DNA from 3 places in the uncultured Rossellomorea sp. genome. Region 2 is predicted to be linked to each of the others. Evidence: riboswitches for the same ligand, from Rfam matches in the RefSeq annotation. Region 2 holds a riboswitch; each other region holds the start of a gene.
The links. A riboswitch is a leader RNA that binds a small molecule or an ion and turns the genes downstream of it on or off. The one in region 2 is predicted to bind thiamine pyrophosphate.

Region 1 (10,633 bases), on a different contig from region 2:
TCCGGCTTTAACACTCCCGCAATGGTTTTGAGTAGTGTCGTTTTTCCTGCCCCATTCGATCCGAGCAGTCCATAAATCGATCCTTTTTGAACAGAGAACGAAACGTCATGAATAATTGTAGTACCTTCAAAGGATTTACTTAATGATTTAATCTCTATCATCAGATTGATTCCCTCCTGCCGATGCCTCGATGTCAGCAATCATCTGCTTTAAGTCTTCAGGCGTAATCCCTAAATAAAGAGCTTCAGACAAAAGTTTAGACAACTCTTCCTTTACTTTCATAATTTTCTCCGCATTTTGAATGTGACTTGAAGGATTAACAAAGCTACCCCGTCCTTTCACCGAATAAATAAACCTTTGAGTTTCTAGTTCCCTATAAGCTTTTTGGATTGTGTTTGGATTTATGGTCAGCTGTTGGGCCAATGCACGAACGGAAGGCAATTGTTCGTCAGGCTTCAACACCTCATTAATGATCAACTCTTTTAATTTCTCGACTAATTGTTCATATATGGGCTTTCGACTTCTTAAATCAAGCTCAAACATATCCACCCTCCCAACCGTATAAAGTGTACTATGTGTCTTAATACAGTTAAAGTATATAACAAGTTCTACCAGTTTGGGAAGAGGGGAAATGAAAATATTCTTGAAAAGCTGGTAAGTGTGGTATTCACTTTGACTTTTGTGAATAAGGACTCCAGGTTTGGGAGTAAAAAGAATGATACAAACACAAACTGAGATGAATAACATATATATAGAAAAGTGATAAAGCATGGTAAAGATGACATTTCCTTTGACAAAGAAAGTTTCCTTGATGCAAAATGGTGGTATTAAAATTTTTGATCGGAGGAGAGGGTCGGTTATGTTCTTAGATTGGTTAAGTGGATTCAACCCAGCCGTCCAGGCACTTTTTGGCGGTACATTGACATGGGGATTAACCGCACTGGGGGCCGCGACGGTTTTTTTCTTTACCAAAATAGAAAAGCATACTCTGAACATGATGCTTGGGTTTGCTGCAGGTGTCATGATAGCAGCATCGTTTTGGTCACTTCTTGCTCCATCAATAGAGTTCAGTGAACAAAACGGTCAGATTCCGTGGCTCGCTCCTGCAATCGGTTTTTTGCTTGGCGGCCTTTTCATTCGACTATTAGATTTTGTCGTACCTCATTTACACTTAGGGAACTCAGCAGAAAAAGCGGAGGGACCTCCGACTAAATTTAAAAAATCAACCTTACTATTTCTTGCGATTACCCTTCATAACATTCCCGAAGGTTTAGCCATCGGTGTGGCTTTTGGGGCAGCGTCAATGGGACTTGGTGACGCAACATTGGTAGGGGCGATCGGGCTCGCGATCGGAATTGGTATTCAGAATATGCCTGAAGGGGCGGCCCTTTCTATTCCATTGCGCGGAGAAGGGATGTCACGTCTGAGGTCCTTCAACTATGGTCAGCTTTCAGCTATCGTTGAGCCCATTGCTGCCGTAGTTGGTGCAGCTGCTGTCCTATTAGTGCAGCCATTGCTTCCTTACGCACTTGCTTTTGCTGCAGGGGCAATGATTTTCGTAGTAGTGGAAGAGCTGATCCCAGAGTCTCAATCCTCTGGAAGTACAGACTTGGCCACATTGGGACTCATGTTGGGATTTGTTGTAATGATGATTCTGGACGTATCGTTGGGTTAATAAAAGTAAGCATGCGACTTAGGTCGCATGCTTTTTTTATTTCCAAAAATAGTATAATGGTAGTGAAGGGGGTGAAAATGTGAAGATTGGTCTCGTAAGGCATTTTAAAGTAAAAAGAGGATACCCTGAAAGATTTGTAACATCCGAAGAACTAATGAAGTGGGTAGAAGAGTACGATGAGTCTGATGTAGAAGAGAATGAGGTTGATCTTCATGATATTGAATGGAAGAAGTGCTACGCAAGTGACTTAACCAGGGCAGAAGTAACTGCTCGAAAAGTCTATGCCGGGGATATCGTATCGTTGAAGGAACTACGTGAAATCAGACTATCTCCCTTATTCAATTACAAGAGAAAGCTTCCTCTGTTTTTACATTTGTTTATGATCCGGGTAGCCTGGTGGTTTAATCATCGTTCTCAGCCTGAAAGTAAGAATGAAATCCTTAAAAGAATCAACAGGATTGTCGAAGCGATCATACATGAGGGTGAGGACGTTCTCATTGTTGGGCATGGCGGGATTATGATGTTTATGAGAAAAGAGCTGATTAAACGAGGGTTTAATGGCCCTAAGTTTAGAAGACCAGCAAACGGGAAGCTATATGTTTTTCAAGACAAAAAAGGATGATTCCGGGGAATCATCCTAAGTCATTGTTCTATAAGGTCAGTTCTTAACAATCAATAATATCTTTCCTTCATCGAGCTTTCCTTCGTACTGATCCGCTTCTGCGTGGGAAAATCCAACTTCCATCAGCTTGTTTCGGAGTTCGTCGCCTTTATTCAGAATCATGTTCCCTACTGCAGTCCCGATGCCTGTTTCCTTAACACCGATCTCATTGGCGTCAGCCCGATCAGCGACTCTGTCCGTCCGGTCATCATCATGGGATAATACATAAAGATTGTGTTTGTCGATACCTTGAGAAGAAAGCTTTTCAACTTCTGTAATTAATTCCTTATCGTCATAAAATTCCTTAACAGTCGGTTTCAATTCAATCTCCTCCATTTTTCAAATTATTTTGTCTTCGTTTATCTTTTCCCGCGGGTTCCTATTAGTAAACCTTTGAATAGGTGGGTATACATATTACTAGTGTGTGTAATGAAAGAAGGGAGACGGTTAGATATGGAAGAAGTTCATTCTTTAGAAACTATCAATGCTACTCTGGCAGGAGAAAAGATGGTGTTACTATACATATCCAGACCCAATTGCTCTGTTTGTCACGCTCTACTGCCCCAAGTGAAAGGGGTGCTGGAAGAGTTTCAAGATGTAAAGTCCATTCATGCCGATGCAGGGGAAATACCGGAAATAGCTGGTGGGTTCTCTATCTTTACTGTGCCGGTGGTCATCGTATTTGTAGATGGAAAAGAAATGTTCAGGAAGGCCCGATTCGTTCCAATCGATGAGTTACATACCCAAATGTCCCGTCTGGTGAAGATGTTAGACAACTAAACAAACGTTTGATTAAGCGTGAAAGTTGTTGGTTTGTCAAAGTTTACAGTATTAAACGGTTGTTTAATACTGTGAAAATTAAAAATCGAGAGCTGTTTTAAGTTGGGGATTATAGACAATGAAAAAGAGCTGCTAAAAAAGTAGCTCTTTTGTCATGGTTCGGTGAATAGGTATATAATAGAGAGTATACGAGTATAGTAGTCATGAAGAAATAAAAGGGGGCTTGATGAATGATCAGATTGTCCAGGACAAAGAAAGTCATGTTACTTGGTTTAGCAATCATCCTCATAATAGTAGCCAACCGGATTTCCAGTGTACAACACTTGACAGCAAGAATTGCCACTAACCTGTATATCAGCCTGAAGTATCAAGATCTGGACCTCGAATACCAGAACGTCGAATTCTCACCCCAGTTTGGAGATTATTCTGTAGCGTATAAGGACAAGGACGGAAAAGTCTATGGATTCATGGTTACCCCTAAGTCAATGCCCGTCATCATACTTCACGATCCTCTTAATGAGTCACCTTAATCAATAGCGAAGTTAAAGAGTGAACCTCTCTATCTTTTATCATTTCATTCTTCATGTATAATAAAACCAAACAACTTTATAAACGTTACCACAAGGGGAGCGAAAGCTGAGAGTGAACAATCTGTTCTGACCCTCTGAACCTGTTAGTTAGTACTAGCGTAGGGATGTGGATAGTAAGCAGCATGGCTTATTTTTCCTTTTACATTCAGCCCCCTTATGGTTTCGTTTCATCTTACAAGGGGGATTCTTTTATGAAAAACATGCGTCTTGTCGTTTTACTTGAAGCCTCATTGATGGCGGCATTCGCCGTTATCCTTGATATGCTTCCTTCTATTAAGCTATCACCCAGTATCTCCATTTCGATAGCAATGGTTCCTATTTTTCTATTGTCATATCGAAGAGGATGGAAGGCTGGTATACTGGCTGGATTTGTATGGGGCCTATTGCAGATTGCCTTGGGTGACGCTTGGATTGCGACTCCAGTGCAAATGGTAATTGAATATTTCATCGCCTTTGCCTTTATCGGTCTTGCCGGATTCTTTTCCGGTAAGATCCAATCCTCAGTAAGAAGTAACCGTCGAACTAGAGCGGTCATGTGGGTAGTGGCTGCTACGTTTTTAGGTAGTCTGGGTCGATATTTTTGGCACTTCATCGCAGGATATGTCTTCTTTGCAGAATATGCGCCAAAAGGCATGTCGCCGCTACTTTTTTCATTAGCAGCAAACGGAATCACCATGTTGGGCTCAGCTCTTCTTTGTTCAATCGCTCTGCTGATCGTACTCAACACAGTGCCAAGATTGATCAAAGTAAGGGTATCTCCTCAAGAAAGCAACCGAAAGGCATCCTAAGTTATTTGGACCGGTCACTATAAAGAGGCTGGTCTTTTTTCTATGAAAATACATCCCAGGTCTTAGAAGTATTTACTTCTACGGCTTCTGTTTGCATGTTGGTGATTTTTTTATACTTAAGTTATTCGTTCATATAGGAGTGACCTCGATGGAAGAAATCATGGCAAATTATTCGGCAGAGTGGGGGATATGGGGTGTATTGCTTTCTCTATTTATTGAAGGAAGTGCTTTCCCTTTTGTGGGCACTTTTTTCATCGTAACAATGGGATTTATTTTAGAATTAACGTGGATGGAGATAGGAGTGCTTTCTCTAATAGGAAGCTTTCTTTATACAGCGGGTAGCTATATTCCTTATTTTATCAGTTCAAAATTAGGTGCGAAGCTTGAGGCAAGGTTGAAACCTGAAAAACGGAAGAAGCTCAAAGAAGCTCAGGAAAAGTTCAACCGTTACGGAATCTGGAGCGTAGCAATTGCAAGTCCCCTTCATTTAGGAAATATCATCCCCTTCATGGCAGGCATGGCAAAAATGGATTTGAAAGTGTATTCTCTCCTTACTATGCTTGGGATAGCTCCGTCTACCTTTTTTTTCTTAAGTATAGGCAAGTTCTATGATGGTGATAGAGAAGTGATCTTGGGGTTGGTAGAAGAATATCAACTGTTGGTTCTAACAGGATTTGTGCTGGTAACTGTTTTGTACATTCTCTTTAAAAGGAAGAGAAAAGGGAATAGAAGGATGATTAGTAAAGATTCGGAGACTGAAAAATTTTCGTCAAGTTACAAAAAAACTCAATCCTAAAACCCTCTACGCAGATTAAATCTTCGTAAAATCATCCCCTTCCTCATTGCTTACACCCATTCTTTCCTATAAACTAGACCTATTCAAAAAATAGCACGTGTGGAGAGATCTATATTGGAAGCAAAAATGATAAGAAGATATGACATTATGGAGGTAAGTTTGCTGGCGGGTAAGATTATGCTGCAAAGTGGTGCAGAAACGTATCGCGTAGAGGATACGATGATGCGGATCGCCGCTTCTTATGGGATTTCAGAATCTCACAGCTATGTTACACCAACAGGGATCATCTTCTCGATTGAAACGTCTGAACCAACGAAAACGAAGCTTATTCGAATAAACGAACGGTCTACCGATCTTGAAAAAGTAACCCTAGTGAATAGTATTTCAAGGCAAATCAGTAAGGGGCATCTCACCCTTGAAGAAGCATACAATGCTTTGGAAAAGCTTGATCAATCTGATCTTTCTTACTCCTTTGTGATTCAGGTATTGGCCGCTTCGATTGCAAGCGGATGTTTTCTCATCATGTTCCAGGGAATGTGGAATGACTTCATTCCTGCGCTTTTCGCTGGTGGAGTCGGGTTTACGAGCCTGATCTATTTTCATCGACTCGTGCCCATTAAATTCTTCGCCGAGTTTCTCGCTTCCTTTATTATCGGAATGCTTTCCTATGGGTTCGTCCAGCTTGGAGTCGGACAGGAGCTGGATAAGATTATTATTGGATCAGTGATGCCTCTGGTTCCCGGGCTCCTCATTACCAATGCCGTCCGGGACTTAATGGCAGGGCATTTGGTGTCGGGTTTATCGAAGGGAGCAGAAGCTTTTTTAACGGCGTTTGCCATCGGGACGGGTATTGCCGTAGTTTTCACTCTGACGTAGGGTGACTTTGTTTAGTATTAGGAAAAAAGAATGAGGTGAAAAGGGAATGCTCATCATAGAACAATTAGTGACCAGCTTCATCTCCGCTGCTGCATTCGGGATTATCTTCAATGCTCCAAAGCAGTCCCTTTTCAAATGCGGAATTGTTGGAATGTTAGGCTGGATCATCTACATAGTAATGAGTTTAAACGACGCCGATGCGGTACTTGCGACGTTACTTGCATCCTTTGTCGTGGCCGTGATCAGTCAGGTGTTTGCGAAAATGTATAAAACCCCGGTCATCATCTTCTCTGTAGCCGGCATTATACCTCTTGTACCTGGAGGACTGGCGTACGATGCCATGAGAAATTTTGTTCAAAACGATTACAATGCCGCCATCAACCTGGCAGCTAAAGCTTTTATGATTTCAGGCTCCATCGCCATCGGACTCATCTTCTCAGAAGTCATCAACCAAGTCATCCGAAACGCTCGGCTGAACGTAAGTGCAAGGCGAATGAGATAGAGGGACGGACCTTACTTTTGTGGGGTCTTTTTTTATTGGCTTCAGCAGAGAATAGGAACAAAGTCGGGCGTAATGAATCCCCTGCAAACTCACACCCCATGTAACATTTTCTCTCTCCTGACGTCTAATCAACAAATAGAACATATAGGAGGGTCATAGCATGAGTAAGAAATCGTATCTGCTCATCATTGCTGGTATTATGTTGCTGGTGGCACTTGGAACGTTTGTGTATAGTCAAAGACCTGTCGTGAAGGCCGAGGGGAAGATGGAGGGCGACCTTCTCGTGATGGAGAATAATTCATGGAATCTGCAATTTTCAACGGCCCTGAATAAGGAAACGGTGACGCCCCAGAACATTTATGTAGAAGACTCCAATGGAGAGAGGATCAATGTCTCCTTGAAGGTGGATGAAAATCGAAAGACACTGCAAATTCAAGCACCGCCAGAAGGATATCCTTCTGATCCACACCAGTATACACTTCATATTTCTCCTAAAGTGAAAACCAAATGGGGTTTTTCTTATGATGGAGATACAGAAATACCCTTTTCTGTCACCTCTAAACTACCCAGTATTCAATCCAAGGAAGAACTAACGAACTATTTTAAACGAATGTTAAAGAAAAATAAGGAAGATACGGAGTTTTCTCTGTTCGGAAGAGAAGGGAATATGGAGTCCAAATCATCGGAAGATAGTGCAGCTGGGGAGTCGTCTCAATCGGAATCCAATTTTTCTGAAACGAATAATCAGGTTAAAGGAGTTGACGAAGGGGATATCGTGAAGACCGATGGAAGCTATATTTACCAATTAACCGACCGCAGGCTGCTGATTACAAAGGCAAATCCTGTGAAAGAAATGAAAGTGGTATCCTCTACCAGCTATAAAGAAAATATGCAGCCGCATCATCTGTTTCTACAGAAGGATAAGCTGCTCGTCATCGGGAATAGCTGGTCGGCTGTCCATTTTCAAGAGGGTAAACAAGAGTCAATTGCTTCCACTATGCCTGTAGACGGAACGACCGTTGCGCTTCTTTATGATATCTCGGACAAAGCCAAACCATCCCTTCTCAGGCATGTTGAGCTTGAAGGTCAATATGTAACGTCCAGGAAGATTGATTCCACTGTATATTTGATTTCGAATCTGTATCCAAACTACTGGATGCTTGAACAGGGGGGGAATCCTGATCTGAGACCCCGTGTGAAAGATAGTTTAACAGGTGGTGAAACGACACCCCTTCCAATAGAAGATATTAAGTACTTTCCACAGTCCCAGTCCCCAAACTATACCTTATTGACGGGAATGAATATGGAAGATCCAAAGGCTTCTCTAAACGTTCAATCCTATCTTGGAAGCGGCGATAAAGTGTATATGTCTAAAAATAATCTTTATGTGGCTGTAGAAAAATACAATGAAGATGCTATGAAAAAATGGACCTCTTCAAACACGGAGATTTATAAATTTTCCGTAAGTGATGGAAAGATTGAATATGCTTCATCAGGTCAGGTAGAAGGAAGGGTGATAAATCAATTTTCCATGGATGAACATAAAGGTTACTTTCGGATTGCAACGACAAAAGGGGAGGTGTGGAACAGTGACTCCCCTTCATCCAATGCTCTCTATATTTTGGATGAAAACATGAAGAATGTTGGGGAAGTAACGGATTTAGCCAGGGGAGAACAAATCTATTCTGTCAGGTTTATGGGAGATAAGGCATATATGGTGACCTTTAAACAAGTCGATCCCCTTTTTGTCATCGATACGGCAGATCCGAAAGCTCCAAAGGTTCTGGGGGAGCTGAAGATTCCGGGTTTTAGCACCTATCTTCACCCCATTGACGAACATCACCTCATCGGGTTTGGGTTTGATACGAAAGTGGTGCACGATGACAAAGCAACCAATGAGGAACCCAGAATCGTTCGACAAGGAATGAAGATCTCATTATTCGATATTACAGACTTTCAGCAGCCAAAGGAGACGGATACTGAAATAATAGGGGGACAGGGTACTCACTCATATTTGTTGGACGATCACAAAGCACTGCTTCATGAACCTTCACGAAATCTATATGGCTTTCCCATTTCTGTTTATCATGAAAAAGAAGGAAGCCGGCATGAACTGGATTTTGACTATCAAGGCGCAATCCTGTATGAAATCACACCTGAAAAAGGAATCGTCTTAAAGTCTCAGCTCACAGAAGAAGAAAACAAACACAAAGAATATTACGAACAGTGGGAAGACCAGATTCAAAGACTCCTATATATTGATGATCAGCTGTATACAGTATCACATAAGAGAGTGACTGCTTACTCTTTAGATGATTTCATTAAAGAAAACGCGATTGACCTCCCGTGATGAAAACCCTTAAGGCGCTTTGCCTTAAGGGTTTTCTATTACTTAAGACTCCTTGGTGAATCAAATAGACTATCTTTTTTTGTCAGGTTTTGAAAAAAAATCTTTGGGTAGATAACTATTAGCATTATACAATTTCCATAATTGAAGGGAGAACATCGAATGAACAATGATATAACGCAAGAATGGTACGGGTACTTAGGGAAGCTTCCTGATCTGTTATTAGCTCTATTAGTGTTATTGATCGGATGGATCATTGCTAAGGCTGTTGAAAAAGCCGTTTACGGAATTTTAAAACGGGTGAAGATCGATGATAACCTTTATTTTGGCAGCAGGAACGGAGAACGGAAATGGACATCGGAGAAAGTCATTAGTAAAATTGTGTACTTTATTCTGCTTGTGTTTGTGTTTATTGCCTTCTTCAATATGCTTGACTTGAACTTCATTGCTTCACCTTTAGTCGGTATGTTGAGTACGATGGCGGCAGCGATTCCGAATGTATTAAAAGCAGCACTCATTCTATTATTTGCATGGATTGTTGCATCTGTACTGAAGGTATTGATTGAGAAACTGGGTACGAGACCTGCAGTTAAAAGCACGCTGGTAAGATCTAAATTAGCAAAAGATGAAAATGATGTCCATCGATACGTCTATACGGCTGCTAGAATTGTATTCTATCTCGTGCTTCTCATATTCTTACCGGGAGTGTTAGCAGCTCTTAATATCACAGGGGTTTCAGGGCCTTTCACGGAAATGCTCCAAAACTTCCTAGGGTTTATTCCTAAACTGTTTGCCGCAGCTATCATTCTCCTTGTTGGCTGGTTTGTAGCCAAAATCGTCCGGGATATCGTCACGAACTTTTTACAGGCGATTGGAACAGAGAGAGTCGCTGAACGATTCGGCATTGGCAAGCTCTTTCAAGGAACAACGGTTTCATCGGTCATTGGTACGATCATATTCGTGCTCATTATGATTCCGGTTACCATTTCTGCATTGGATCAGCTGGACATTCGCGGGATTTCAGAACCGGCGATTAACATGCTGAATCAGGTCCTTGTGATGCTTCCGAATATTGCGATTGCAATTCTACTCATTCTTGCAGGAATCTGGGTTGGTAAATGGGTTGGAGCCATGGTTGCCCGTTTATTGAACCGGGTAGGATTCAATTCTCTATTACGTAATATGGGTATTGGACGTATGAACGTCAATAAGAATCCGTATGAACCAACGGGCTCATCCTATATGAATCTATCAGGGCTTGTAGGTAGAGTGGTTCAAATTATCATTGTTTTCCTATTTGTTGTAGAAGCCCTGGAAATTGTGCGATTGGAATTCCTGGTCGCTCTGGCAACGGGTGTCCTTGCGTATTTACCACATGTATTGGCAGCCATCGTCATTCTTGGGGCAGGCTTATACTTAGGTAACTTGGTCAAGAGCATCATATCCAATGTATTGAGTGATAACTTCCAAGTACTTTCGACCATCACGAAATATGCAATTATTGCCTTGAGCTTCTTTATGGCCTTGGATCAATTAAAAGTAGCTGATTCCATCGTCAATATTGCATTCATGCTGATTCTGGGTGGACTGGCACTAGCCTTCGGTTTGGCCTTTGGTC
Region 2 (10,633 bases):
GGATTGAAGCATATTCCATTGATGATCTTTAAAGTTTGATACTCCAAAGTGACGTACCTTTCCTTCTTCCTTCAATTGAGTGAAGGCTTCAGCCACTTCTTCTCCATTCATAAATGGATCTGGCCTGTGAATCAATAATAAATCGATGTAGTCCGTTTTTAGATTCTGCAGGGAGTTTTCAACAGATGTCAAAATATGCTTTTTACTCGTGTTGTAATGATGTGTTTTATGTTCCGGACGATTTTCAGAAGGGAGGACAATACCGCATTTCGTCACAATCTCCATTTTCTCACGTAAGGAAGGCTGAAGGGCAAGGGCTTCACCAAATAAGGCTTCACACATGTACGAGCCATAAATATCTGCGTGATCAAAAGTTGTGATTCCATTTTCAATATTTTCCTGGATCAAAGCAAGGGTTTCTTCCTTTGATTGATTCCAGTCTGCAAGTCTCCACAACCCATGAATGATTCTTGAGAATGATAAGTCTTCCGTCATTTGTATTCTTTGCATGGATGCAACCTCTTTTCATATGGTATGTAGACATTCTTTCATAGTCATACTAAACGTATATTACTATGTTTGGAAGGGAATTAAAAATGATTGAACCTCTTCATGATCTATTATTGAACTGGAAGGTTCATCCTTCCTGCATAGAGACTGTGGACAGTCATCCGAATGTTTATAAGGTAAAGAATCTTGGGAAGACATATTATTTGAAAAAAAGATTCAATTCTTCTGTGAAGATGCTAGAAGAAGAGTATCTCTTAACGACCTATTTACAGGAAAGCGGACTTACCGTTGAAAGGCCATTGCTAACGGTCTCACACCAGTCTTATGTACAACAGCATCAAGATTTCTACTCCCTGTATCCAGCCCTCGAAGGAAAGCCAGTACAAGTCTATTCCTTAGCTTCTCTTAAAAAGGCGGGAACGTATCTCTTTCAACTCCATGGCAGACTAAAGCAATATGTCTGTAAATACGAGGTAGAAGAATGGAAAGTTGACACACATTTGAGAGAGTGGATAGCCGGGCAAGATCCGACATCGATTGAAATATGGGGGAAAGGGTTTATAGGCAGGCTAAATGAGTGGTCTTTCTCCTATAGCAAATTGCCTCATCAACTCGTACATGGTGACTGCCACCCGCGGAATATCCTCATAAATGAGGAAAGGGTGACCGGGGTCATCGATTTTGAAAGGATACGAAAAGCCCCCCGTATAGCAGATATGGGTTACTTTATCGCAGGGATCCTCAAAGACCTGGTACAGCAAGATAAGAAAGAGCATTTCGAATGTATCCATACCTTTTTGGCGGGGTATCACTTCGATGCTGCCTTAACGCAAGATGAGAAGAGACTGCTGCCATTCTTAGTCATTATCTTCCTTGTCCAATATACGTTTTTTTACAATCAAAAAGGGTATTCACATCTTGTATCTACCTATATACCGTTCATTAACGGACTTGTAGATAACGGTGATTACGAACGAGCCTTTCAAATTTAATTAACTTTAATAGGAAATGCTTGAATATCCATCTACTCTGTGGCAAAGTAGGGTAGAAGATAACGTTTAATTTCATAGTAAAAGTGTAGGGGAACCGGTATGGCCGGTTGAGATTGTATCCTGTAGATACTGACCCTTTGAACCTGAACTGGCTGATACCAGCGTAGGAAACATTCTCTTAAACAATACATGATCATGTTTAACGATGCGTCCCGGGCTGAAGGCTTGGGGCGCTTTTTGTTATAGTGTCCCAAAGCTTTTTAGGTTCCATCTGCCTTTTGTTTTACATTCATTCACCTTATTAAGTGAAGAATAACGAATAAACGTTACAACTACATATGAGGATTTGAGGAGGAATCAAGATGAAAAAATGGATGGTCATCATCTGTGCTGTCTTTCTTTTAACTGCCTGCAGCGGTGGAGGAAATACGGCAGATGAACAAAAGGATGATCTTAAAAAGGTATCGGTCGTACTGGACTGGACACCGAATACCAATCACACTGGATTATACGTTGCGAAAGAAAAAGGATACTTCGAAGAGAAGGGGCTGGATGTGGATATCATCTTACCAGGTGAGGCTGGGGCAGATCAACTCGTTGCCTCGGGTAAAACTGAGTTCGGGGTTGGATACCAGGAAAGTGTCACACAAGCCAGGGTACAGGATGTTCCCCTCGTATCAATCGCTGCGGTTATACAGCATAATACCTCGGGGTTTGCATCACCTAAGAGCAAGGATATTACGACACCAAAGGATTTTGAAGGTAAAAGTTATGGCGGTTGGGGTTCCCCTGTTGAAAAAGCTGTCATGACATCGATTATGAAACAAGAAAACGCAGATGTAGAGAAAGTGGATTTTGTAAACATGGGAGATACAGATTTCTTTACTGCCGTGAAACGGGATGTTGACTTTGCATGGATCTACTATGGATGGACAGGTATTGAAGCAGAGCTTCGCGGTGAGGAATTGAACATGATGTACGTAAAGGACTACTCTGAAAAACTGGATTATTACACTCCTGTCCTGACAACAAATGAAAAAATGATTGAATCAGATCCCGATACGGTTAAAGCCTTCTTGGCAGCTGCTTCAAAAGGGTATCAGTTTGCAATCGACAAACCGAAGGATGCAGGTGAAATTCTTTTAGAGGCAGCTCCGGATCTTGATGAAGAATTAGTCATGAAGAGCCAGGAATGGCTGGCTCCTAAATACAAGGATGATGCTGACAGATGGGGAGAGCAGAAGCTTGAGGTATGGGAAAACTATGCTTCATGGATGTATGAGAACAATTTATTAGATAAGGAACTGGACAGTAAAAAAGCTTTTACAAACGAATTTTTACCAAATTAAGAGGTGAACAAAATGGGGAACGCACTCGTAAGCATACAAATTATTTCGAAGACGAAAAATGGTGAAGACGTTATACCATACGTGGATGAAGCCATCGCGATCATTGATAAATCTGGTGTCCGTTATGAAGTCCATCCATTAGAAACGACAATGGAAGGAAATCTATCTGACTTATTTAAGGTGATTGAACAAATGAATGAACGAATGATTGAAATGGGCAGCTCAAACGTCATTTCTCAAATCAAGGTATTATATCAGCCGGCCGGGATTGAAATGGATCAATTAACGGAGAAGTATAAAGGATGAAAGCATGGATATCGAAAGGATGGAGACCCTTCTTGGTCATCATCCTTTTATTCATCATTTGGGAATCCACCATTAGAGTATTTGAGGTGCCGGCATGGCTAATGCCTTCACCTTCAGAAATATGGGCGGAAGGAGTCGCCTCATGGTCCACGTTTACAACACATCTTGCTTCGACAACACTCCTTACGATCGGAGGGTTTGTGATTGGATGTACGATTGGCATCGGGACTGCAGTGGGTCTGCATCTCCTCCCTAAAGTAAGAGAAGCGATATATCCACTTATGATTTTGTCTCAAAATATTCCGATCATCGTCCTGGCTCCTTTACTTGTTATCTGGTTTGGATTTGGACTATTGCCGAAAATCATTGTGATAACGTTGATCTGCTTTTTTCCGGTCGCGGTCTCGGCGCTGGATGGGTTCAGACAGACGAACCCCGAGTATATTCTTTACATGAAAATGTCAGGAGCATCAAAGGGGCAAATCTTTCGAAAAGTTGAATGGCCGCATGCACTACCGTCCATCTTCTCAGGACTGAAAATTTCAGCTACCTATAGTGTGATGGGGGCAGTCATCTCGGAATGGTTAGGTGCTCAGAAAGGAATCGGGGTCTACATGACACTTGCCTCTTCTTCCTTCAGGACAGACAGGGTATTTGTTGCCATCTTTATGATTATGCTGCTCAGCCTGGCTTTCTTTGGCATCATCTTGTTATTAGAAAAAATCATGATTAAGTGGAATCGGAAGGAGGACAAATAGCATGACAACCTTATCCATTCAAAATATGTCCAAATACTTTGACGGAGAACTGATCCTGGATAACCTTTCCATACATGTGGAAGAAGGTGAGTTTGTCTCGATCCTTGGTCCTTCTGGAAGCGGGAAGAGCACGCTGTTTCATGTCATCGGCGGATTATTCACACCCGATTCAGGAGATATTCAATTAGATGGAAGGTCGATTAATGGTCAGAGAGGAACCATCAGTTATATGCCTCAAAGTCCGTCCCTCCTTCCATGGAGAACGGTGATTGAGAATGTGATGCTGGGTCAGGAGCTGCACGGAAAAAGGGATAGAGAAAAAGCAATGAGTATGATTGAACGGGCGGGTTTGAAGGGATATGAGCATGCTTATCCCGGTGATCTTTCTGGAGGGATGAAGCAGAGAGTTGCCTTTATTCGTGCCCTGGTCAGTCCTCAATCCTTTTTATGTTTGGATGAGCCGTTTTCTGCCCTGGATGAATTCACACGATTAGACATGCAGAAGTGGCTCCTTTCCATTTGGGAGGAAGATTTGAGTTCCGTTCTATTTGTCACTCATAATATTGACGAAGCCCTATTCCTTTCAGATCGGATTATTGTTTTATCGACTCGGCCTGCCCGTGTACAGAAAGAGTTCAAAGTACCATTTCCCCGACCCCGGGACAAAGAGATTCTCTTAACAGAGGAGTTTCTGAAATGGAAAACGAGCATTTTTGAGGAGCTTTCTCAATATGTGTAAACCTTCCTTGATCGATGCTCACATACACTTGGATTTATACGATTGGTATGAACGTGATAAGATTCTGCAGGAACTTGAACTGTATGCTGTTGAAGCGCTCATAACTGTATCTTCCAACCTTCAGTCTTCCAGGACAAATATAGATCTCTCAAGAAGAGATGCTAGGGTCAAACCAGCTGCAGGGTTCCATCCGGAGCAGGAACTGCCCTCTGAAGGAGAAGTTGAGGAACTACTATCATTCATTGAGCTGCATCAACAGGAAATAGTGGCGATTGGAGAAGTAGGATTGCCTTATTACAAAATGAAAGAAGATCCTGATGTTGAAGTTGAGCGGTATATCGATCTGTTGGAACGGTTCATGATTGAATCAAAGAGGATGAACAAACCGATTATCCTTCATGCGGTGTATGAACACGCACCCATCGTTTGTGCCCTGTTAGAAAAGCACTCCATAGGGAAAGCTCATTTTCATTGGTTTAAAGGAGATGATGAGACCGTTGATAGAATGATTGAAAATGGCTATTCAATCTCCATTACACCTGATGTCCTTTATGAAATTGAGATACAGAAGCTTGTAAGAAAGTATCCTGTTGAAGGAATAATGGTGGAAACGGATGGTCCTTGGCGGTTTGAAGGAGAATTTCAAGGGAGGATGACCCATCCTGGAATGATGCATCGAACCATTGAAAAAATAGCAGAGATAAAAGGCATTCCAGAAGCAGATGTATATAAACAACTATTCAAAAATACGAATGATTTATATGGTATTTAAAAGAGTGACTTCTCTTGCATAGTAGGTGCAGGAGAAGTTTTTTTTATAAACATCTTTTACCATCATATTTATCGGGAAGATAACAAAAAATGATAGTAATGACGTTTAGGAAAAAGGTGAAAAGAATGGAACTGAATGATCAATATATGCCCTATCAAGCAGGGGATGTCGTATATGTGATTTATCGAAACCCCCACACACAAAGTGTAGCCAACGTGCAGGAAGCAGCCATAGTACATGATCCGGAAAATCCGAATGAACTGGCATTATTTCTATATGAAACCTATTATCCGTTAACACATGAAATTGCGGTTTATTCTTCAGAAGCAGAAGCGGAGCAAGCCTATACTCAATCATTTGGAGACATGTAGGAGGGATGAAGCATGGTTAAACCGTTCGTGCCACAATTGGTCTACTTTGAACCGAATGCCTTGGAATATCCCCTCGGTAAAGAGCTCAAAGAAAAGTTTGAAAAAATGGAGGTGGAAATCCGGTACACAACTTCGCATAACCAGGTTCGTAATCTGCCTGGGGATAACCACTTTCAGAAATATCGCATTGCTAAATCCACATTAGTAGTTGGAGTAAGAAAAACGTTGAAATTTGATACATCCAAGCCGTCTGCTGAATATGCCATCCCTTTTGCAACAGGGTGCATGGGACACTGTCACTACTGCTATCTGCAAACAACGATGGGAAGTAAGCCGTATATCCGGACCTATGTCAATGTGGATGAAATCTTTGAGTCGGCGGACAAGTATATCGCGGAAAGAGCTCCTGAATTCACTCGCTTTGAAGCTGCTTGTACGTCCGATATCGTAGGGATTGATCATCTCACTCATACACTGAAACGAGCCATCGAACATTTTGGTGAATCCGAGTATGGCAAGCTTCGTTTTGTAACGAAATTCCATCACGTCGACCATCTGCTTGATGCAAAGCATAACGGGAAAACAAGGTTCCGGTTCAGCATCAACGCAGATTATGTGATCAAGAATTTCGAGCCTGGTACATCTCCCCTGGATAAGCGACTTGAGGCAGCAGGAAAGGTAGCGAGAGCAGGGTATCCATTAGGATTCATTGTGGCACCTATCTATATCCATGAAGGATGGCAGGAAGGGTATAAGCAAATGTTTGAACATTTGGAAGCTCACCTGCCGGAAGAAGCGAAAAAGGATCTGACCTTTGAATTTATTCAACATCGTTTCACAAAACCGGCTAAAAGGGTCATAGAGAAAAATTATCCGATGACTAAACTTGAACTAAACGAAGAAGAACGTCGATATAAGTGGGGGAAATACGGGATAGGCAAGTATATTTATCAGAAGGATGAGGAGCAGGAAATGAAAGATCATCTGTATGCGTATATGGAGAAGCATTTTCCGAAAGCGAAGCTGGAGTATTTCACATAAAAAAAAGGGACTGATTACAATAGAATTTCAGTTGTAATCAGTCCTCTTAATGTAGTTGTGGAAGGATGTTTTCTAAATCTTTCACTCGCATGGCAATTTCATCACAAATTTCTTGATAGTGTACCCATTCTTCAATAGGTGTCTTGGAACGCTTCCTTGGATTAGGCAAATTCCAATAGATGACCTTATCTTCTAATTCAGATGGAATCTCAATCTTATCATCAAATTCTGTATCCTGAATCGCAACAATAACCGAAGCATCACCAAGTTCATTCATCTCGATGCGCGAAAGCGGGAAGGTACTAATGTCGATACATAACTCTTTCATTGCTAAAACGCTGAATTCAGCACGACTCTCGGCAACCCAACCTGCACTTTTGAACGACCAATCCGACACATCGAGCTTCTCGGCCCACCCTTCAGCTATCAAGCTGCGCTGTTGACTACTTGAAAGAAAATAGACTGTTTTATTCATTTTAGGTATTTTCCTTTCTATTTTCATGCTGTTATTACTATTTACCCAACCACGTAGTATTTAATCATTAAATGTAAAAAAGAAAAGATTGGAATTCAATTCATAGTAAGATTGAATCATGTTTCTCCCTGTTATTGTGGGTGTAGTGGGATGAAATATAGTAAATATGTTTTAAATCTCCCATAAACTTCTTCAATTATTAAAAAAATCAGTATAATAGGGGAGGGAGAATGAAGAAGCTAGAGGGATGAAATCTGAATGGGAAGGCAGCTTGGCACGAATTGCAGACTGTTTTTTTGAAGGAAGAAGAGAGAATGGTTTTGCAAGCTTTAATTTAGGGTAAACATCTTTTAATTATTTTGTATTTTTTATGGGGAGGGACATCTATGAAGTTTAATTTAACAACGAAGATTATCATCGCCTTGATCTTGGGGGCGATTGTGGGATTACTGCTCAATATTTTTGCTAAAGATATATTTGATATATTAGATCCTTATCTATTTACTCCGTTAGGGAAGATTTTCCTTAACCTCATCAGCATGCTTGTCGTGCCAATTGTGTTTCTATCCATCGTCCTTGGATCTGCAGGTCTGGGTGACCCTAAGAAACTGGGGAGAATAGGATTGAAGACCATTGTATTCTTCTTGGTGACTACCTGTATAGCCATCGTGATTGGTCTATCTCTGGCTTATGTCATTGATCCCGGCCTGGTAGAGGGAATCGACAAAACACAATCAGAAGGTTTTGAAACCAAAGAAGCTCCTCCTGTGGGAGAGACTCTCATGAACATTATTCCAAAAAATCCACTCACGGCGATGACAGAGGGAAATATGCTGCAAATCATTGCATTTGCCATCTTTATTGGATTTGGATTAACAGCTTTAGGGGATAAAACAAAAGGAATATTGAAGCTTGTTGAACAAGGTAATGATCTTATGATGTACCTTGTGACACTCGTTATGAAATTCGCTCCATACGGCACATTCGGATTAATCGCTTCAGCAATAGGGAGCCAGGGTTTCAGTGCTTTGAAGGCGATGTGGCTGTATTTTGTCGTCGTTCTTGCAGCATTGATCATTCACGCCATCGTTACCTATGGTGGAACGATTCTCCTCCTGGCAAAGAAGAATCCGCTATGGTTCTTCAAGAATTTCAGTCCTGCGATGAGTGTAGGATTCAGTACATCAAGCAGTAACGCGACGCTTCCCATCTCAATGGATGTTGCACAGCAGCGTTTAGGCGTATCGAAATCAGTAAGCTCTTTCGTCCAACCATTAGGAGCCACCATCAACATGGATGGTACTGCCATCATGCAGGGGGTTGCGACCGTCTTTATCGCTCAGGTGTATGGTGTCGATTTATCATTGGAACAACTGATTACGGTTGTACTAACGGCTGTTTTAGCCAGCATCGGTACAGCAGGGGTTCCTGGTGTAGGATTAATCCTTCTTGCCATGGTATTAAGCAGTGTAAACCTGCCTGTAGAAGGAATTGGATTAATTCTGGGGATTGACCGCCTGCTTGATATGGCAAGGACGTCGATCAATATTTCAGGAGATGCAGCGTGTGCGCTGTTTGTATCAGAATCTGAGAAGAAACGTACAATTAAGGAACAAAGAGGAGAGGCGTGATCTCCTCATAAATTAAATCGAGTCTATGGCCTGTAAAGGCGATAGACTCGATTTTTTATATCTATTTTATTTCGTGGTAGCGATCTAATGCCCGATCCCTGGCGGCTTTATGGTCCACGATTGGATAGGGGTAATCTTCCCCCAGGATGACCCCGGCCCCTTCCAGAATCTCCACGGAAGCTTCTGAAGGTTTGTGGATATGTTTACTGGGAACATCTTTTAATTCAGGAACCCACATCCGGATATAAGTGCCTTCTTTATCGAATTTTTCACTTTGGAGGGTTGGATTGAAAATGCGGAAGTAGGGGGCTGAATCAAAGCCGGAGCCTGCAACCCACTGCCACCCCATTGAATTATTGGCGAGGTCTGCATCGATGAGTGTATTCGAAAACCACCTTGCGCCTTCTTGCCAAGGAATCAGTAAATGCTTGGTCAGGAACGATGCGACGATCATTCTGACACGGTTGTGCATGAACCCCGTTGCCCATAATTCTCTCATTCCTGCATCAACGATTGGATAGCCTGTCTCTCCTCTTGTCCATCTATTCCAATACTCCTTTTCCTTCTTCCATCGGAATTTCTTGAACTTCTCATTTACTGGCCGTGTGGTGGACTCAGGAAACTGAAGGAGGACGGAGTAGGAGAATTCTCTCCAAATCAATTGTTTAATGAACGGCTCCACTTGTGTACCTCCCATTTCAAGGAGTGAATGATACAAGCTTCTCACAGAAATGACACCAAGAGCTAAGTATGGGGATAAAGTGGAATGATGTCCTTCTGCAGGCATGTCTCTTCTTTCTGCATAGTCCTCGATGCTTTTTTGAACGAATGAATGATACCTTTTAATAGCAGCTTCTTCGCCGGGGTCCCAAATGCTTTCCATGATGTGAAACCAGGGTATAGAGGGTTTTAGACTTAAATCGATAAGTGATAGACCCTCGGCACCGAGCCTAGGGACCTCTAGTTTCTTAACAGGTAAGAGGGGTTTCGGGATTTCTTCCTTCCTTAATGATTTATAAAATGCCGAGTACACTTTATAAGGGGTGCCGTCCTCCTTTTTGACCTTCCAAGGCGGGAGGAGAAGTGTACCTTCAAATGTTTGAACATCTATTCCTTGTGAGGACAAAGAACGGGCTAATGTGAGATCCCGTTCATACACCTTTGGATCATATACCCGATTCCAGTAAACTGCTTGTGCATCGGTTTTCTTAACCCACTGAGGGAGAACATTTTCTACTTTTCCTCTATCCATCCATAGTCTTCCGTTAATCGTTTGAAGAGATGTTTGAAAGGCTTCTAAATTTTGATGCAGCCACCACTTCTTGGCTTCTCCGGTTGAAGCAGGAGAAGTTTCCTCATCCAAGATATAGAGAGGAATCACTTTTCCTTCTTGAGAAGCTTTGTAGAGAGCTGGGTGATCGTGAAGGCGAAGGTCTTGCCTAATAAGGACAATGATGCTTTTTGTCATGATTTTCCCTCCGTTGATTCGAATGCGTCTATTCTTAATCTAAAGTATAGTAAAATGGACAGAGTGATACAAAAATCAATGGGTTCAATCAAATATGTTTTAATAATTTTGAGATTAGTGTAATATTACACTAAAACGGAAATAAGGTGTGAATCGATGACAAAAGAAGAAATCGTTTTAATCATTTCAGATAAATTAAGGCTAATACGCACAGAAGCAGG
Region 3 (10,633 bases), on a different contig from region 2:
TATGTCAGTCGCTTGTACAGATTGAGCATGAGATTGATGCCCACCTTTAATCACCACATGTTTTGGTCCCATTTGGAACAATACCTCCGCCGCTTTCTTACGTTCAACATCATTCAGAATGTCTATACCTGTCAACGCCTCCGCTTCTGGAATATTCGGGGTGATCACATAAGCAAGCGGGAACAATAATTGGGTGAGGGCATATATGGATTCTTCTTCCAATAAAGATGCGCCACCTTTTGCAATCATCACTGGATCCACAACAAGCATATCCCAGGAGCGTGAAAGGACAAAGTCGGCAACACTAGAAATGATATCTGCATTCACTAACATGCCTGTTTTAATCGCTTGAGGTGATAAATCTTCAGCAATGGATGTCAGTTGTTCAATGACAGCCTCTGGCGATAATGGATACACTCCTTGTACTCCTCTTGTATTTTGTGCAGTAACCGCAGTGATCGCAGACATTCCATACACTTTCAGTTCCTGAAACGTTTTAAGATCTGCTTGAATTCCTGCTCCGCCCCCGCTATCAGATCCAGCAATCGTCAATGCTTTTTGAATCATGCTGTTTTCCTCCTTTCAACCTAAGTAACGGTGATAAACTGATTTTGCTTCACTAATATCTTTTGTTCCGTGAATGATAGCCCGCCCATCTTTGAAAAGTACGATTCTATAGGCTTCAACACTGAAAGAAACCAAATACGGATTTGTGTCCACTTGCTTCCCTTTATTGTGAAAAGATTTAGCTATTTTAACGAGATCAACCTCTTTGGTTGAAGAAGGACGTATTTGAACAGAGTCTCTCCCACAGAGGACAGCTGTTTTTGTTTGATTTTCATACTGGAGACCTGGATATGTTCGTTGGTCTCCACATGAAGGGCAACTTCCTCTTTTCAACTTCCTCACATCCATTGAAGTATGCTCATTTTTCCATAAATCAAAGGAAACCACCTTATGACTCAGGGCTTCAATGTCTCCCACTAAAAGTTTTAATGCCTCGGTTGATTGGTATGCAACAACCATGGATACAGCAGGACTGATGATTCCCGCTGTATCGCAGGTTAAACCTCCTATCGGAACACGCTCGATTAAACATTGAAGGCATGGAGTGATTCCAGGAAGAATGGTTAATGAGATACCATAACTTCCTACACAAGCTCCATAGATCCAGGGAATGGAATATTTTTGTGATACGTCATTAATGATCATTCTCGTATCAAAGTTATCCGTGGCATCGAGGATAAGATCCACCCCACGGGCAAGCCATGACATCTCCTCAGGCATGGCGTCCAGGATATGTCCTTCGATTTCAACTGTTGAATTAATCGCTTGAAGTCTTTTTTTGGCTGCTATCGCTTTCGGGAGACGATTCCTTGCATCCCGCTCGTTGTACAGCTGCTGACGTTGAAGGTTGCTCCACTCCACATAATCACGATCTACGATTGTAAGTTTCCCGATGCCAGCGCGGACAAGTGCTTCCGCGATTCCAGTTCCCAGTGCTCCAGCCCCGATGACTAACACATGTTTATCCCTTATTCGATTCTGCCCCGCTGTTCCAATGGGAGTAAACAATGTTTGTCTTGAATATCTATCTTCCATCAAACACTCATCCCCTCCAACGGGCTGCTTGCTGATGCATAACGTTTCTTCGGAATTCTACCAGCTTCATATCCGAATCGGCCGGCTTCAATGGCTAGCCTCATGGCATTAGCCATTTTGACAGGGTCGGTAGCCGAAGAAACGGCTGTATTAAGTAATACCGCATCTGCCCCTATTTCCATTGCAAAAGCCGCATCTGCAGGAGAACCAATTCCGGCATCCACAATGACAGGTACCTTGGCTTGTTCAATAATGAAGCGAAGATTGACTGGATTGATGATTCCTTGCCCTGATCCGATGGGCGACGCACCAGGCATAATGGCGTGAGCACCTAATTCTTCTAATCTTCTGGCAAGAACCACATCATCCGACGTATATGGAAGCACTGTAAAGCCTTCTTTTATTAATTCCTCCGTTGCTTTCAGTGTCTCAACGGGGTCGGGAAGCAGCGTTTTATCACATCCGATCACTTCCACTTTAATCATGTCACAAAGCCCTGAAGCTCTCGCTAATTTCGCATGTCGAACCGCTTCCTTAGCACATTTTGCCCCTGCTGTATTCGGTAACAATGAATAGTTTTCAAGATTCAGCTTTTCTAAGAAATTAGGTTGACTAGGCTCAAAAATATTCATACGCCTTACCGTGAATGTAAGAATTTCTGCACCGGAAATCTCGACAGCTCTTTTCTGAATATCAAAATCAGGATATTTTCCCGTCCCCAGTAATAGTCTTGAATGGAATGTGTACTTTCCGATTTTTAACATTTCAACCGCCTCCTACAAATTGGATTAGCTCAATTGTATCGCCCTTATTCAGTTCAGCCTTTTCATGCTCATCTTTTTCAAGAATGTTTTGATTCTGCTCAACTATAATCACTCGATTTTCAAATTTAAAATAGTGAATTAAATCTGCTATAGTCGAAATTGTGTCTGGTACCGTGACCACCTGTCCATTTATCCGTAATTCCACTTTCTCAACTCCTCTGGTATTCATCTTTTGAATGAGTATCCCTACCTTCAATAATGTCTGCCATCATCACTCCTGATATTGGTGCGAGGAGAATACCATTACGATAATGCCCCGTTGCAATGGAAAGGCCTTCCCATTCCTCACTTCTCCCCATAAATGGTAATCCATGATGAGTGTGTGGTCGTATACCCGCCCAAGCCTTTTCCCACTCTGCGTAAGCTAGATCAGGCAGAATGCTTGTCGCCAGCTGCATGAGGTTCAACAAACCATTTACGGAAATGGTTTCATCAAACGTATGCGGCTTCTCTGTTGCTCCTATCAAAAGCCTTCCACCAATCTTCGGAACAATGTAGCAGTCATCCGTGAAAATTGTACGCTCTACTACTTTGCGGGATACTTTAACTGAAAAGCATTCTCCTTTGACTGGATACGTATTGAAAGTCATATTCAGCTGTTTCAGTAGAGATTGACTCCAAGCACCTCCCGCTACGATCGTTTCGTCTGCGTAAAAGGGACCAATAGATGTTTGAATCCCCGTAACCCTGCTTCCTTCTATTATAAAATCATAAACGTCCGTAAATTCTTTCATTTCTGCACCTAATCTCGATGCTGCTAAACCTAACGCTTGTGAAAGCTTTAGGGCTGAGACATTCCCATCTTTTGGAATATACAAACCACCAGCCACATCCTTTGATAGATGAGGTTCGTAGATAGATAGGCTACTAGGAGATAACCATTCAACCTGTTCCTCCTTTGCTGCTATAGATGCAACTTCCAGTAAGTCCTGGGCTTCTTCCTCTGTTTTCGCTAGTTTAATCATTCCATTTTCTACATACTCAATGTCCATTCCGCTAATTTCTTTGAGTTCCTCAGCTAGAGTAGAATACATATTTCGACTGGCCATCGCTAAATGATACAGAGGACTCCCCCCATGTAATTCCGTTTGAACACCAAGCATGCCTGCAGCGGCTTTCGACGCTTTTCCCGCCAATTGATTCCTCTCAATCAGGAGAACTTTCTTTCCTCTTTTGGATAACTGATACGCAATGGAGCAGCCAATTACTCCTCCACCCACAATCATGACGTCATACTGCTTTACCAAGCTACCACACCTCCATATGTAATTCTTTATAATAGGATCGTGCTGAATCAATCGGATCCTTTGAAAGGAAAATGCCTGATAAAACCGCTACCCCTTTTGCTCCAGTTTGCATGATTTCTCCTACGCGTTTAGGTGTGATACCACCGATACCGATAATAGGAAGAGGGATTGATTGAACCATTTTTTCTAAGCTTGCTACCCCCACACCAGTCTTTCCTGGCTTCGAAGAGGTAGCATAGATATTTCCATAGAGTAGATAATCCGCTCCGCTATCCATCGCCTGTTGCGCTTCTTCCAGGGAATGTACAGAAGCACCTATTTGTAAGGAAGGAAAAGCACTTTTCACTAAGCTGATATCCGCACTTTGATGGCCAAGCTGCACCCCTCTTGCATGCTTCATAATGGCAATGTCTGCCCGGTCATTGACACATAATTTCGTTAATGGGACTCCTGCTTTTACTAAACGGTCAATGGCCACAGTCCATTCTTTCCCCGTCCACTGCTTTTCGCGAAGGTGGAGCACGTCGAAGTATGGATATATGGACTTCGAGATTTCCACCAATTCTTCCACTGATTGTTTTCCTGTTGAAATCACATGTAATTGTTTTCTCGTTTCAATTCCCATAGCGAACATCTCCCGCCGGAAAAATAGGTAGATGGGTAGAAAAATAATAACTGAGCACAATCATGAAGAGAATGCTCCCCAAGAAATATCCATCATATCTCGAGAAGGTTACTCTGTAGTAATAGGTTCGTTTCCCACTTTCTTTAAAACCTTTTGTCTCCATAGCCACGGCAATTCTGTGAGCTCTTCTGATGCTTTGGGCAAGCAGGGGAATGGAATACGATTTCATTTTATGGAATACGTGCTTTATTCCTTTCATTTCCTCAACTCCCCTGACTTTCATGGCGTTTCGTATCGTGAAGAATTCTTCAATCATAATGGGTATTAATCTGAATCCTGCCATAAAACTATACGCATACTTAGGTTTTAATCTCAGCTGCTGCATAAGGGAGTAGAAAAGCTTCACCGGTCTCGTTGTAAGAGCAAATAATAATCCCAATATAGCGAATACGATGGTACGCAATCCAACATGGATCCCCCGATAAAAACTCTCTTCGGTAATGTGGATCCATCCAAATTTCATCCATGTTGTTTCACCTTTCCCAAATAAAACCATTGATGAAGCAGTAGAGATGAAAACAAGGAAAAAGGGTAAAATCATTAAACTGACCGTTCTATATGAATATCCCGAGAACACCCATAACAGGAGAAAAAAGAGTAAGCTCAAATATAACAACCAGTTAAGATAATGAATAAAAAGCAGGAATACAAAAAGCCCGATCAAGGTCATTAGCTTGAAGCTGGGATTTATTTGATGAAGCCAGGTTTCTCTATGCTCGAGTTCTATATTCATATTGCTTTACTACCTGCGATCTCATTATGGAAATCCTGGGTGAGACGCCCCTTTTCAATTACCCATACTCTGGATGCAAAGTGAGTAATAATATTTTCATCATGTGTCACCATCAAAATGGTAGTTCCTTCCTTTTGGTAGCCTTGAAGCATCTCAAGTAACGCAAACGTATTTTGGGAATCCTGGCCAAAGGTCGGTTCGTCCAATAATAGAAGATCTTTATTCCTGACAAGGGACGCTGCGACGCTTAATCTGCGCTTTTGCCCCATTGATAAATGATAGGGATGATGTTGTTTGTATGGATCAAGCTTAAATCGCTTTAAAATTGCATGCACTTTTTCCTCCACTATCCCTTCATCCACTTTCCCCCGCCGAAAGGAATACGCAACTTCATCAAACACACTGTGTGTTACAAACTGAAACTCGGGATTTTGAAAAACAAACGTACATTCCTCGGGAGCATTCTTTCCTTTTACCTGTCTCCCATATAATTCATACGTCCCGGTCGTTTGGATGAATTTCATGAGACTGTGGAGTAATGTTGATTTACCTGCTCCGTTCTTTCCGGTGATTGCAATCCATTCACCTTCAAGGCTGACGGCATTTTCAAGGTGGATTTTCAATTCTTTTTGTACATACCCTTTGAAGTTCTCTAGCTTTAAATTCGTTTTTCCAAACGGGGCAGCCTTCTCCGGGAGGTGGGAAGAAAGATAATCTTTCCACGCTTCCGGATACCATACCCCAACTGTTTTCATTGTTTCCTTAAAATTTGATAAAATGTGAGTCTTTGGACCATCAGCCACTATTCTTCCACTAGCATCGAAAAGAATAATACGATCTATGATATCCAGTACGTGCCCAAGCTTATGCTCAACGATAAGTAACGTTTTATCTTTGCATGTCGTTTTCACTGTTTCCCATACAGATTTTGTACTCTCTTCATCTAACATGGCTGTAGGCTCATCCAGAAATAGCGTATGGGGATGGAGCGCAAGGGCAGAGGCAATGGCTAATTTTTGCTTCATCCCCCCAGATAGAGAGGAGATTTTCGTATGGGAATCCATCAGACTTAAATTCACCTTCTCTAACAGTTCTTTAATAATCTCTGGCATTTCGTCTCTTGGAATCTGGTTGTTCTCCAAAACAAAGGCAATTTCCTCATCTACATAGGGCATACAAAATTGAGCGTCCGGATCTTGAAAGACATACCCGAAGGATTCAGGACGTTCAATCGAGTCAGCTTTCATCGGCACATCTATCGAATGGGGTATCACACCGGAAAAAACCTGGAGGAGTGTGGATTTGCCACATCCCGACGGTCCTAATAGCAATACCTTTTCCCCATCTTCTATTGAAAGGCTTACGTCTTTAAACATCAGTTCCTCTGAACCGGAGAATGTAAGGCGCAGATTTTCAACATGCATCGTCCTTCCCTCCTTTACTGATTCAACGCGTCATAATCTTTTTGCTCTGCATTTCTGACTAAACTGGTTACCCCCGTTTTCTCCAGAGCCTTAACGAGATAAAAGGCTCCTATGCCTGCTATCACGATGGATCCTATTAATCTGGCACCAATAAAAAGTGATAAATTCCACAGAACCAGGTCTCCCATGTATCCCTTAAAGTAGTCCATCAGGATTGAGCCAATTGCTGAGCCCACAGCTGCTGCACAAATGATGATGACATCATAACGCTTATAGCGGGTGATAAGGAAAATCAACTCTGCAAACAATCCTTGAATAAGACCGAATAGGAGTACCTCGAGGCCCCATTCACTTCCCATGAGAAATTCCCCTGAAGATGCTGCAATTTCTGCCAGAAGTGCGACACCAGGTTTCCTAATGATTAAAAAAGCCACGGTTGCCGCCATGAACCACATGCCATAGATCAGTTGATCCGCATGCAATCCAAATGGCTTTAACAGGTTATAAACCGGTCCCCAAAGCTTATATATAATTCCAAAACCTATGGAGATCACGACCGTTACTAAAATGTCCGTCAGCTTTAATTTAGACATGTACTTTACCTTCTTTGACTAAAGAAGACTGAAACGGCCATTTCTCGAGTGTGTATGCCATTTCCCAAAATTGGAATTCATAAATGCTGCTCAAAATGAAATTCTCTTTCATTCTTTCCTTGTCTGTTTCTGTCATCGTTGCTGCCAATCCATCCAGTCGCTGAATCTGTTCTTCCACTAACTCCCGAAACCATTCTCCCCCATAAGCTGCGATCCACTCCTGATAAATGGCCTCCTCAGGTGTACATGATTTCAAGCGTTCACCGATCTCATAATACAACCAGTAGCAGGGGAGTATTGCCGCCAGAATATCTGCGAGCCCCCCATACTGAGCGGACCGATACATATGTGACGTGTACGCATAAGCCGTAGGAGCAGGTTCGAACTGCTGTTTTTCTTCTTCCGTGATCCCTAATCGATTTGAGAAATTTTCATGAAGTGAAAGCTCTGCTTCATTTGTCCCAACAGCGTGTGTTGCCATTCTAGAGGTAGTATGTAAGTCTGTTGCTTTGGCTGCCCCAAGTGCCTGCACCTTTGAAAAGTGGGATAGGTAATAGGCATCTTGCAGGATGTAATACCTGAAGTTTTCAAGGGGGAGGGTTCCCTCACCAATCCCTTTAACGAAAGGATGTTGAAAGCTCGCTTCCCAAATTTCGTTTACTTCGTTTCTTAAGTACGTTGAAAATGACATAATATCTTTCTCCTTTTCCAGACGACCCGAACTGGGCAACAAAAAAGCCACTTCCCATTATGCATGCAGCATACAGAAAGTGGCTTGAGATCAGAATGTAAGATTACGATTCTACGCGACCGTCAAACACCACTTCCCTACGCTGGTCTCAACCAGATCAGGTTCAAAGGGTCTTAAAGTCATACTTTAATCTCAGCCTTTAATAAGGCACCCCTAGTGGATCGTCCTATGAAATTTTGTATTCGATGCTATCGTACCATGATTCTTTTGCTTGTCAACACCAAAAAGAAAACCTTTCATCAATTTTCCATTCGCCCTTCCCCTACAAAACCAATCACAGCAAAGGATACCCACTTTAAAAATTTTAATGAAATTCCTTTAAGAATAAAGCTCTTTACAGCAATATTAACTGCATACTACAAATGTATAAATATACAAAAATGGATTATGGGATGACAATCATTACAATTAAAGTAGGGAGGGGCTTCCATGTTGGAAGTCCCTCCCTGCCCATCATTTAAACCATCCTTTTTCTTTTGATTGAGTGATGGCTTCGATTCGATTTTTAACTTCAAGCTTGTCGAGTATGGTAGAGATATAGTTTCGGACGGTACCCGTTTTCAGGCTAAGCTCATCGGCTATCTCCTTCGTGTTTTTCCCGTCAGCAACCAGCTCCAACACTTCCTTTTCACGGTCTGTCAAAGGATTCTCTTCACTATACACATCGTCCATGAGCTCTGGTGCATAAATACGTTTACCCTCCATCACAAGGCGAATCGAGTTCGCCAGTTCTTCACTTGGGCTGTCCTTTAACAAATAACCCTTCACTCCCCCTTTTAATGCACGCTGGAAATAACCGGACCTGGCAAAGGTTGTCAGGATAATCACTTTGCAATTTTCGCCTTTTAACTCCTCTGCTGCTTCAAGACCGGTCTTTTTAGGCATTTCAATATCCATGATACAAATATCCGGCTGCAGCTCGTGGACGAGGGCAATGGCTTCTTCTCCATTGCCCGCCTTTCCCACCACTTCCATATCATCCTCTAAGCTAAGTAACGAGCCTAAGGCACCTAATAACATTCGCTGATCTTCCGCGATAACAATTCGAATCATTCCATTCCCTCCCTGTCTGTCTGCTTAATCACTTTCGGCACTCTCATAATCAAGATGGTCCCATTCTCTGTAAGGATGTCTAAACTTCCATTTACAAATTCCAAGCGTTCTCTCATCCCGATTAAACCGCTGCCTTTAGACTGTGTGTAATCTCCTCCGATTCCTACACCATCATCCTTCACCACAATGGTCATCTCTTTATCCGACTCTTCAATGATGAGCTCACAGTATGAAGCCTTACTATGTTTGACAACATTCGTCACGGCTTCTTTTAGGCACATGCTCAAGATATTTTCCAGAAAGAGTGATGCTTGGGGCAGCATGACTTCATCATCCATCACGAAATCAATTTCCGCTGCCTTTAATAGCTGTTTGATCCGGACGATTTCGTCCTTTAATCGAATACCCCTCATTTGTGAAACCATTGTCCTTACTTCACTCAAAGCGGTTCGTGCCGTCTGCTGAACATCCTTTAATTCACTCCGGGCCTGCTCTGGATCCTTGTACACCAATTTTCTGGCCAGATCGCTTTTCAAACCGATGAGAGAAAGCTTTTGACCCAAAGTATCGTGTAGATCACGGGCAATCCTCTGGCGTTCTTCCTGCTTGACCAAGTCTGAAATACGTTTATTAGCATCTTCCAACTGATCTTCGAGCTGCACCTGTTTATTTCGATTATAAATATTAAACGGTAACAGAATGACGCTTATCCAAATGATCAGAATAAAAGGAAATTGAGATAAAAATAATTCATCCTGTATAACAAAATTATAATTGATCGATGCCGTCGTTAACACAAGGTGGATAATATAAAGGGTTAAAAACGCCACCCGGTTTTTTATATTCCCATTATAATAGGCAATATAAAAAGCAAAGTAGATAAAATTAAATTGAATAGTCATGGTAATGGATATCGCAATTAAAATTGATGTCCATAAATAAACCGGCCAGTCCTTTGAAATAAAAGCAAATCGTAAAGAAATAAAGAACATGATGGTCAAGGAAATCCCTACAACAATTTCGATCGTAGAGGAGGACTGAAAGATAAAATAAAATGGCAGGATGCTGATGATGCTCCATATGTACGGGGAAATTCCGGACCCTTTTTGAATATTGATTAACTTTTTCGGCATTTGCACGATGAGGACCTCTTTTACTTTCATTATTTTAAACATGTCTCCTATATTATTACATGAATTATCCCATATTTTCATACCGAGTGGCTGAATTTTCATTATCTATTAGAGGAGTTGATCATATGAATCCCAAGACAGAAAAATATTAATATTTCCGATTTTGAATCGCTTTTTGCTTCTGCATGACCTCGTAGGATTTATGGATGATATCAGTTAACACATCGCCTTTGTAAACTCTTCCAATCTTCGTGTTTTGCTGATAGTATTCAACGATTTCATCCAATTTCTTTGATGTTTCCGTATCAACCCTTACATTAAGCTGCATTCTTCCTTGATCTGACAAGGTTCGCCCTCCTTTTCTATCTATCTGTTAGCAACTGCTAGCACTTTGTTATCACTAGTATATCAGATGCTACCAATCAAATATACTGGCAAATGACCTAAGAAAAGTTGATTCACTTTGAAAAAGCCTGAGCGTCAATCCGCCCAGGCTTTCCGTTCAATTCTATTTGTTTTCAATCGAGATTTTTACTGGTACGATATCCATTTTCACATTGAGATATGAGTAATCATCTTTGTTTCCAT

Region 1: another riboswitch for thiamine pyrophosphate. It lies ahead of thiT (energy-coupled thiamine transporter ThiT); the one in region 2 lies ahead of Q1B03_RS07325 (ABC transporter substrate-binding protein).
Region 3: another riboswitch for thiamine pyrophosphate. It lies ahead of tenA (thiaminase II); the one in region 2 lies ahead of Q1B03_RS07325 (ABC transporter substrate-binding protein).

What each region holds. Positions count from the first base shown of each region.
Region 1 is NZ_CANKZT010000003.1:76,386-87,018, forward strand. It holds gene Q1B03_RS11650 (ABC transporter ATP-binding protein) at 1-161, opposite strand, end outside; gene Q1B03_RS11655 (GntR family transcriptional regulator) at 148-543, opposite strand; gene Q1B03_RS11660 (ZIP family metal transporter) at 860-1,675, shown strand; gene Q1B03_RS11665 (histidine phosphatase family protein) at 1,755-2,297, shown strand; gene Q1B03_RS11670 (general stress protein) at 2,334-2,657, opposite strand; gene Q1B03_RS11675 (thioredoxin family protein) at 2,790-3,116, shown strand; gene Q1B03_RS11680 (hypothetical protein) at 3,347-3,646, shown strand; TPP riboswitch at 3,730-3,828, shown strand; gene thiT (energy-coupled thiamine transporter ThiT) at 3,898-4,494, shown strand; gene Q1B03_RS11690 (DedA family protein) at 4,643-5,290, shown strand; gene Q1B03_RS11695 (threonine/serine exporter family protein) at 5,417-6,166, shown strand; gene Q1B03_RS11700 (threonine/serine exporter family protein) at 6,213-6,668, shown strand; gene Q1B03_RS11705 (beta-propeller domain-containing protein) at 6,829-9,018, shown strand; gene Q1B03_RS11710 (mechanosensitive ion channel) at 9,178-10,633, shown strand, end outside.
Region 2 is NZ_CANKZT010000002.1:78,275-88,907, forward strand. It holds gene Q1B03_RS07315 (aldo/keto reductase family oxidoreductase) at 1-510, opposite strand, end outside; gene Q1B03_RS07320 (phosphotransferase enzyme family protein) at 597-1,502, shown strand; TPP riboswitch at 1,580-1,689, shown strand; gene Q1B03_RS07325 (ABC transporter substrate-binding protein) at 1,865-2,851, shown strand; gene Q1B03_RS07330 (thiamine-binding protein) at 2,864-3,157, shown strand; gene Q1B03_RS07335 (ABC transporter permease) at 3,154-3,915, shown strand; gene Q1B03_RS07340 (ABC transporter ATP-binding protein) at 3,917-4,654, shown strand; gene Q1B03_RS07345 (TatD family hydrolase) at 4,647-5,426, shown strand; gene Q1B03_RS07350 (transcriptional regulator SplA domain-containing protein) at 5,552-5,797, shown strand; gene splB (spore photoproduct lyase) at 5,810-6,838, shown strand; gene Q1B03_RS07360 (phosphatase) at 6,885-7,313, opposite strand; gene Q1B03_RS07365 (dicarboxylate/amino acid:cation symporter) at 7,700-8,944, shown strand; gene Q1B03_RS07370 (deoxyribodipyrimidine photo-lyase) at 9,006-10,412, opposite strand; gene Q1B03_RS07375 (helix-turn-helix transcriptional regulator) at 10,569-10,633, shown strand, end outside.
Region 3 is NZ_CANKZT010000001.1:197,115-207,747, forward strand. It holds gene thiD (bifunctional hydroxymethylpyrimidine kinase/phosphomethylpyrimidine kinase) at 1-567, opposite strand, end outside; gene Q1B03_RS01065 (thiazole biosynthesis adenylyltransferase ThiF) at 583-1,602, opposite strand; gene Q1B03_RS01070 (thiazole synthase) at 1,602-2,366, opposite strand; gene thiS (sulfur carrier protein ThiS) at 2,368-2,571, opposite strand; gene thiO (glycine oxidase ThiO) at 2,576-3,673, opposite strand; gene Q1B03_RS01085 (thiamine phosphate synthase) at 3,675-4,298, opposite strand; gene Q1B03_RS01090 (energy-coupling factor transporter transmembrane protein EcfT) at 4,288-5,091, opposite strand; gene Q1B03_RS01095 (ABC transporter ATP-binding protein) at 5,088-6,515, opposite strand; gene Q1B03_RS01100 (ECF transporter S component) at 6,530-7,108, opposite strand; gene tenA (thiaminase II) at 7,101-7,799, opposite strand; TPP riboswitch at 7,917-8,024, opposite strand; gene Q1B03_RS01110 (response regulator transcription factor) at 8,313-8,912, opposite strand; gene Q1B03_RS01115 (sensor histidine kinase) at 8,909-10,075, opposite strand; gene Q1B03_RS01120 (hypothetical protein) at 10,194-10,391, opposite strand; gene Q1B03_RS01125 (cyanophycinase) at 10,554-10,633, opposite strand, start outside.